2 regions of the Paenibacillus allorhizosphaerae genome follow, and region 2 is predicted to be linked to the other one. Evidence: riboswitches for the same ligand, from Rfam matches in the RefSeq annotation. Region 2 holds a riboswitch; the other holds the start of a gene.
The links. Region 2 has a riboswitch for ZMP and ZTP ahead of ACFQI7_RS08455 (hypothetical protein). Riboswitches for the same ligand answer to the same signal wherever they lie in the genome.

Region 1 (4,292 bases), on a different contig from region 2:
TCTTTTTAACCTTTCCGGCTATGGAAAGTTTAAGAAGAAGGCTCTTTGGTTTTCGGAATGGCAGGAAACGATGCTGAGCAAATTTTGTTTCGTTGGATTATTCCCAAAATGATGCTATAATGGATCATATTCGCGTATCTGAAAATCACACGTTATAAAGAGTATCGGTCTTCTGAAAGGTACTTTTTATTATGTGTGATTTTTTTTATTACGATATGTGAAGCAGAACGAACATGGGAGGATACGATATGCAAACAGGTACGGTGAAATGGTTTCATAACGAAAAAGGTTTTGGCTTTATAGAGGTTGACGGAGGAGGAAACGACATATTCGTGCACTCCAGCGCGATTACCGGCGATGGATTCAAATCATTGGTCGAAGGACAAAAGGTGCAGTTTACGGTGGGGCAAAGCATACGCGGTCCCCAGGCTGAAAATGTCGTAAAAATATATTAAGGGTGAAAGCTGATGTTTACAAAGAATGAATGGCTTGTAGACCCAGCCGATTTTGACAATGCGATGTTTTTGGAAATTCCGGTCTCGGTATGGCGCGGAAATCAGTATATTGATTACGGAGGTGTTATAAAAAAGCATGACGCTGTTGCCGTTTTTATTGACGGCAATTGTTTTCATAAAAAGGAATTCAGATTTAAGATCAGATAAACGAACATTGCGGCACAAAAAGAGTTATTCGTTCTACTTTTTCGTCCCCTTGAATAAGGATACAGGAAGGAGGTGTCGTGAATGGTCGTATACAATTATAACGAAGTACCGAAAGAACTATTGGTAGATCACTCGTACACATTGCGACAAATTAGATTGTTTATGACCGTCAATAAAAATTGCTTGTTTCTTCATAAAGACTTGAACGCGCTGGATGCGGAATCGAATAAAAAAGTATCCGTCGTTTCGAGAGACGAGTACTACATTCATCAGTATGTAGAACGTTCATACCTGATCCCGTACGAGAAGAAGGTCGTATTTTTATTAAGCCAAGCGGATGATGGGACATAATGTGGCGAGTCAAGGCAAATACGCAGGATATAGCTGATAAGGCGTGAAAGCGAACGTCCCCGTAGCATAGAAACGTTACGCGAACATGGCGCCTTGTCCGGGGAATCTCTCGGGTTGCGGCGTTCTTGTTTTTTTGGGATCTGTCTGGGTTACGAAAAACATGAAAAAACAATTTGCTTTTCGCTTATATGTGTGATAGTATTACCTTATCATATATTTGAAACCTGAATTCACATATTGCAAAGGGTATCATTTGTGCGATGGAGCCTTTTTCAATGTGTGAATTTTTTATTTGATTCAAGAATAAAAAGTACATGTTAAATAAAATTTGGAGGTAATACAATGCAAACAGGTACAGTGAAATGGTTTAATGCGGAGAAAGGTTTCGGCTTTATCGAAGTGGAAGGCGGCAATGACGTATTCGTTCATTTCAGCGCCATCACGGGCGACGGGTTCAAATCGCTGGATGAAGGCCAACGCGTAGAGTTCAATGTAGTGCAAGGCAACCGCGGCCCGCAAGCCGAAAATGTTGTAAAGCTGTAATAGCCCAAATCAAACTGCCCTTAACAATGTGTTGAGGGCAGTTTTTCTTTTAGATCAGAAGGAGGGGTTATTCGTGTATTTTCAGAAAAGATCGTCTGAGCCTGTTCCAAAGGAAAATACGATGATATGGTCATGCGAACAAGAAGGCTGTAAAGGCTGGATGCGCGACAACTTTTCTTTTGCATACGCACCCACCTGCCATCTGTGTCAGTCCCCGATGGTTAGCAGCATGGAAATGCTTCCCTTGCTGGTAAACTCGAATATCAACATGAAATTGCTAAAGGAAGGCGTGCGGATCTTGTAGCTGCAGCCGCGCATAATTTTGCCAGTTCAATGAACGGTTCGACCTTCTTATTATATTACCTATGTTGTCAAAATTCGTTTTTTTCGCTATGATGGGGATAACAACGAACTCGTGCGCAACTGGCGATAAAGGTGGATCACCACCGGGGAGCGCAAGGGATAACGGCCGGTCGCCTGGGCAAAGTATTTGGTTCTTCGGAATCGAATACTTTTTTTGTTTTCCGATGATGGATTCAGGAAAAAAGAGGAGGCGCACAGGATGGGATTGCGGATGAGAGGAAAGGAACCGGCCGATTTGCTTGCGGCCGACATTGCAAGGCAGGCGGAGGATTGGAAAGCGAGAGGGCATGAGCCGCGCATCGTTACACTGCTGGTCAAGGGGGACCCGGCTTCGGCTTATTACGCGGAAGCGAAACGGAAGGCGGCCGAACGGCTCGCCATCCGTTTCGAGCTGCACGAATTCGAGCCGGATGTGCAGGAGTCGGCGCTGCTGCGGGCCATTGCACAATGGAACGGCGACCGGACCGTCCACGGCATCATGGTGGAGCTGCCGCTGCCGCCGCATCTCGATACATCTAGCGTGACGGCGGCGATCGATCCGCTCAAGGACGTAGACGGCGTCACGCCGGTGAACAAGCTGGCGCTGCAGTCGGGCGCGGACGGCATCTACCCGGCGACGCCGCTCGCCTGCATCCGGCTGCTGAAGCATTACGGCTACGAGCTTGCGGGGAAGCATGCGGTCGTCATCGGCCGGGGAGAGACGGTAGGAAAGCCTCTGGCGCAGCTGCTGCTCCGGGAGCAGGCGACGGTTACGGTGTGCCATTCACGCACCCCGGATCTGGCGAGGCATATTCGGCAGGCGGATGTTTTATTTGCCGCAGCGGGTCGCAGGGGGCTTATAACGCCGGATATGACGCATAGCGGCCTTGTCATCGTGGACGCAGGGATCAACGAAGGAGACGATGGGCGAATCACAGGGGATACGGCGGTGGAAACAGCAGACGCCGTTGCCGCAATGAGTCCGGTGCCCGGGGGTGTCGGAGGCGTTACGACCATGATGCTGTTCCATAATCTGATGCTCGGCATGGAGCGTCAGCTGGCCCACGGGATCTCTGAGGCGGATCGGCCGTTTGAACAAACGATAGGCGCTTTTCTCACGGCAGCAGCTTCCTCTGCGCCAACGCCGGGCGGAGGCGGCGTCGCCGCCGTCGCTTGCGCGCTTGGAGCCGCCATGGGGGCGATGACTGCGAAGCTGTCCGTCGGTCCGAAATACCGCGAATGGGAAGAGCGCATGAAGGAAGCGGCGCGCAGGCTGGATACGGTTGCAGCGGACTGTGAGCATGTCGCGGCGGGAGACGCGGACTCGTTCCGCCATTACATGAAGGCGCTGAAACTGCCGAACCAATCACCGGAAGAGAAGGAACTGCGCAAGCAGGCGATTGCGGCAGCCGCGGAGCAAGCGACGAAGATTCCGCTGGAATTGATTCGTCTTTGCGTTGACACACTACAAATAATCGACGGGATGAAAGAAGGAGCCAATCCCAATGTGCTGTCCGATCTTGGCATCGGCGCCGTTCTTGCCGAAGCCGCCGCGCAATCGGCGTGGCTGACCGTGCACATTAATTTACCGGCCATCCGCAATTCGGAGACAAGGCAACGATTCCGAGATATGGCGAATGAACGGATGGAAGCGATCCGCTCAAGGAAAGAAGCCGTTCAAGCGATGGTGATCGGCCGGTTGAAGGAAGACCGAGGCTAAAGGAGAGGAAGATCCGCCACGGCAGGCAGCCCGGCTGAAATGAGCCGACTTGACTTAGTGGGTCGATCGTAATATGCAGCTTCGGGGGCCAAGAAAGAACGGTTGCCGCCTCATGGGGAACGGGTCGAACGGCGGGAATGGATTTACAGTTGCCGTTCGACAGGATATGATAAAGTCAAACTACCTACCCCGAAGGAGTGGCATGCTTGCTAAGTTCCCACTTTCACGGCCAAAAGGTTTTACCGGCGATTCGGAAAATGAAGGATTTGGAGCATCTGATGTCGTCCAACTACACGACGCTCGTTCTTCTCGACAGCCATATTGCGCAATTGGCCAGTATCGGGCAGCTTGTAAGAAAGCACCGCAAACAGCTGCTTGTACATGTAGACCTGATCAACGGACTGAAAAATGACGATTACGCCATCGAATTTGTATGCCAAACGATGCGGCCCGCAGGAATCATCTCGACCCGCTCCAGTGCGGTGATGACGGCGAAGAAGCACAAAATCCTCGGCATCCAGCGGCATTTTCTGCTCGACTCGACCGCGCTGGATATGACCTACAAGCTATCCGATAAGATCCAGCCGGACTATATCGAAGTCATGCCCGGCATTATGCCCCATATTATTGCGGAAATGCGGGAGCGGATCGATATCCCGATCTTGGCGGGCGGA
Region 2 (4,292 bases):
CGCTTTGAGAGCCAGCACAAACATTTCCGGATCGATCGGCGTACCGTTTCTTGAACGTTGCCCGAAATCATCGTAAGAAAGTTCTCCGCCATTCCGTGCATTGATATCGTGAATATTCAAGATTCTTCGCTCGTCATCATACCCGTAAATGAGCCCGTGCTCGTAATTATCAAGGTTAAATCCAACAACGGCGATACCGCGCTCCACACTTTCGCGAACCATATCCAGCGCCTTATCGTGAGTATGTTCGTCCCACTCGCCGCCATACATATTAGCCGCAAGCACTTCCATGTCGAAGCCCAGGTTGTGCAGTGCGGTTTTGAGCAGACTCCCGTCCCCGAACACATCCATTGGCATAACGTTCGAATCGGTGTTGATGGCGAAGGCCTGTCCTGTATATACCAATGCCTGCGACAATGGGATAGACTTGTTCGAGTATCTCATCGCACCATACAAAGCTAGCGCAAATGAATTGTAACAATCATTCCAATTGAACCGTTCACGCTCCAATGTTTTTTTACTCAAAAAGTTGCTTGTCTCCCTCTTCGCCGCCGCTGCTCCTGCCGCTGCCAATCCAGGCTCCCCCTTGTACCCGCCTTCGGTAAAGAGCTCTGCAATTTCTTCCCTAGAGAGCGCTCTGTTATACATCCGAATATCATCCAGTGCTCCATGAAACCAAAAACGTGGTTCGTCGGAGTTCTTTTTTCCGAAATAGACCGGCTCTTCTGCGTTTGGTCTGAACGATCCGGCTTGCTTATCCTGCAATTCGTTATTCATGTACAGCTTGTAGTGAAACCCGTCATATACCATGGCGATATGATACCAAACATCGCGTTGAATAGGCTGTTTGCCAGCCACATCGGGTGCTTGCATCAAGAGATGCAGGGTAACGAACTCCCCTGTTGTGCTCAATTGAAATACGCGGCGCGAATGACCAGTCAGAAGGCCGTTATCGTCTTGAGAAATGATAGCATTGTTCCACCATTCCATCACTGCGTTCTGGTCGTACTTCACCCAGACGGAAATGGAGAACGCTTGGGCGTGAAGAGAAGGCGGCGGATCCAGAACGATATATTCTCCCTTCCCGAAAAAAGCATACGCCCGGCCGGCTTCCCCGAAACGATTGGCGGTTAAAACCGCACCCTCCACCCTGCCATGGTTACCATTGCCGCTGGTATCATCAGCGCTGCCGTCAAACAAGTATTCACCGACTAGACCTTGTCGCAAACTGTTCAGACCAATTCCTCCTCTTATTGAATAACGCTAGCAAGCATATAATATAGATGCCATTCAACACGCGTTACTTAACAAGTCCGATAAATAAATTTCAATCATACGTTTCAAAGCTATGAACGAACGCGATCACGCTACAGGCTTGTCCTTCATTGCTGAGACTATTCTCAAATCATTATTGAAATCATCTGAAACTTCTGGTAGATTATTAGGACAATCTGATGTGTGCGACTGGCGTAAACGTGGAGTCCCACGAGGAAGCACATATGATCATATGCCGTACGCCTGGGCAAAGTATTCGGTCTTGTTGACTGAATACTTTTATTATTTTATGGGAGAGGATGACAAGAATCAGGCGCGGTTTCGGAAATCTTTCGATTGTATCAACACACATCAACGGTTAGGAGGGTGCAGCCATGTTGCCGGATATTAAAAATTTAGCGGTTGTCATTGAAAAATTGGAACAATTTCACTTGGAATACTCATTAGGCGGGAGCGGATTACTTCATAGCCTTGGTTTAACCGGAATCGTTCGTGACTGGGACATTATGACCGAAGCACCTAAAGACCGCGTCTTGGAAGCTTTGCAAAATTTCGAAGTCAAAGAAATCATAAGTGGCGATTATCCATTTGCTTCCGAGTATAAGCTATTGATTCATGACGATGATCCCCAATTGGAAATAACGGGACGATTTTCAATCTATACCCGCAAAGGCCTTTGCAGAATACCGTCTCTTCCCGTTTCCCGATGGAACGGTATTCACGTCGGCAGTCCTGAAGCATGGTATGTCGCTTATGCCCTTATGAACAGGAAAGAAAAAGCGAAACTATTGCTTTCTTATTTAAAGAAAGTCGGTTCCCATCAAGCCATAATAAACATACTGATGAATGAACCGCTTCCTGATGAGATTTTGAAAGAAATCAAGTCTCTAAAATCTCAGGTAGCGGAATAACTCTCTCGCACCACACGCCATCTCTTATTCCGAATAGTTTGTAGGAAAAAAAAGGGATGGGGTGAGCGCATGGCTAAATATGCTAACATTGGATCGCCCCTGCGCCCACCGGAATACGCCCAGGAAAAGGAAGGGCAGGAACCACAACACGGGGCACCATGGTTGGGTCAGCCGATGCGGCGGGAGCGGGCTAGGGTTAGACCAGCGAGGATCATGCCGGTCAATCCCACCTCTATGGCCACGATGGCCACGGCTTGACCATTGCCGGTTCCGAAACAACCGGTGGAGTTGGCCAGATACAGCCCAGCGAGGACTATGCCGATCAGCCCCACCACCACGGTCACGATGGCCCCGGCTCGCCCATTCCCGGTGCCGAAACGACCGGAGGAGCGGGCCAGAGTTAGCCAAGCGAGGACCATTCCGATCAACCCCACCTCTATGGCCACGAAGGCCCCGGCTCGCCCGTTGCCGGTGCCGAAACAACCGGTGGAGTTGGCCAGATGCAGCCCAGCGAGGACTATGCCGATCAGCCCCACCACCGCAGCCGCGATGGCCCCGGCTCGCCCGTTGCCGGTGCCGAAACGACCGGAGGAGCGGGCCAGCGACAGCCCTCCGATGACCACGCTGACCAGCCCCAACACCGCGGCCACGATGGCCCCGAGTCGCCCGGGTGTGAATCCGAATCCGACATAACCGTTGGTCACTTCAGCAGAGGCAATAGTTGGCACAAGTAGAAGTGTACAAAGGATTACGAATGAAACTAGCTTCTTTTTCATTTGTTAATTACTCCTCTTTGTTGTTTTTTGCAAACTGAATATATATCAGCTTATACATATAAGAAAAACAAAAACGAGCAATCACTTCTTGTTCTTCTAATTGATAGTTAGATACAAATGAGATAATGTTCCTTCCATCATTTGCTTGGAGGCTCGAAGAGTTCGATAGGATTACCTGCTGGGTCATCTAGTAAGATCTGCTTACCACCAAAACCTGTGACAATATCATTGCGGAAGCGTAGGCCTGCTTTACGCAGGGTCTCGACAAAGCCGCCCAGGTCATCGACCTCGATTTGAATCCGATTCCAGCCGCCGGGTTCCGGTTTTCGCCCATCCGGCATGGCTTGAGCGGCTCCACCTTGACCATTTTTGGCATTCACAAGAAGATTCAAGTCACCTCGCTGCAAAACGGCAAAACCGGGTGCAGGATGTGCTTTGACAATGAAGTCAAGATGCTGTGTGTAGAATGCGATTGTCGCATCTACATCGTCGACAATGTAACGTACCTTGATAGGGGCCATTCTTTCTCCTCCTAGATTCTCTTTTCTGGCGTAGACGTTCCAACTATCAGAACACTCGTCTGTAAGCAATAACTGTGCAGAACTCAGCTAAATCAAAAGTTCCTTGCTGTCTTTGATCATTGTCTTGGAATAAAAATAAAGAGAACAAGGAAACCGGACATTCCATATAGAACAATTACATTCTTGCTATTTTGCTTTAATGAGGGCATCGGTCTTCCGTGCGATGGACATCGTTCCCCAAAACAACATCAGAGCGATTACCGGGTGAATAGCCGATAAATATCCCATTTCCGACGATAAATTGGCGCTGACAACGATCAGGATGAGCATGCCAATCAAACCTGCACTATACAGACGAATGGAGACCGGCAGTCGGGCGATGAAAGAAGTGACGAGCATCAGGATCGGGGGAAATATTAAAAATCTGGAAAACCCCGCATGACTTGCCCATTGGTCTGAATTCCAAAACAATGCGAGGCCGGCGAGAAACACTTGGATCAAAATGAAAACGGCAAATATCCATGCCAGCAGTTTAAAGACGATACGTGCTCTGAGGACGAGAGGAGAATTGACCCCTAGACCCTCCGTAAGATCTCCAACTCCCGTACCACTACGGTTTATTCTTTGATTATTCATCTTTCGCCTCTCTTTCGTTTGGTAACGAATAGGTTGAATTTTCTATTTAAGTACACCCTGCTAGCGCGTTCCTCCCATGCTCAAACACAGTTTATCAAGCCAATGTTGAGAACTTGTGGAGAACATATCCTTTTTTCATGGTGATCCAATTTTCGCTTAAAAATAAAGCTATA

Region 1: another riboswitch for ZMP and ZTP. It lies ahead of ACFQI7_RS20720 (cyclodeaminase/cyclohydrolase family protein); the one in region 2 lies ahead of ACFQI7_RS08455 (hypothetical protein).

Annotation. Positions count from the first base shown of each region.
Region 1 covers NZ_JBHSRV010000005.1:369,402-373,693, forward strand. The annotation lists gene ACFQI7_RS20695 (cold-shock protein) at 249-455, shown strand; gene ACFQI7_RS20700 (hypothetical protein) at 468-662, shown strand; gene ACFQI7_RS20705 (hypothetical protein) at 744-1,013, shown strand; gene ACFQI7_RS20710 (cold-shock protein) at 1,356-1,556, shown strand; gene ACFQI7_RS20715 (cold-shock protein) at 1,630-1,860, shown strand; ZMP/ZTP riboswitch at 1,966-2,046, shown strand; gene ACFQI7_RS20720 (cyclodeaminase/cyclohydrolase family protein) at 2,119-3,618, shown strand; gene ACFQI7_RS20725 (glycerol-3-phosphate responsive antiterminator) at 3,825-4,292, shown strand, end outside.
Region 2 covers NZ_JBHSRV010000001.1:1,921,605-1,925,896, forward strand. The annotation lists gene ACFQI7_RS08450 (LamG domain-containing protein) at 1-1,227, opposite strand, end outside; ZMP/ZTP riboswitch at 1,451-1,531, shown strand; gene ACFQI7_RS08455 (hypothetical protein) at 1,650-2,186, shown strand; gene ACFQI7_RS08460 (DUF6223 family protein) at 2,354-2,962, opposite strand; gene ACFQI7_RS08465 (VOC family protein) at 3,100-3,483, opposite strand; gene ACFQI7_RS08470 (DUF6220 domain-containing protein) at 3,670-4,119, opposite strand.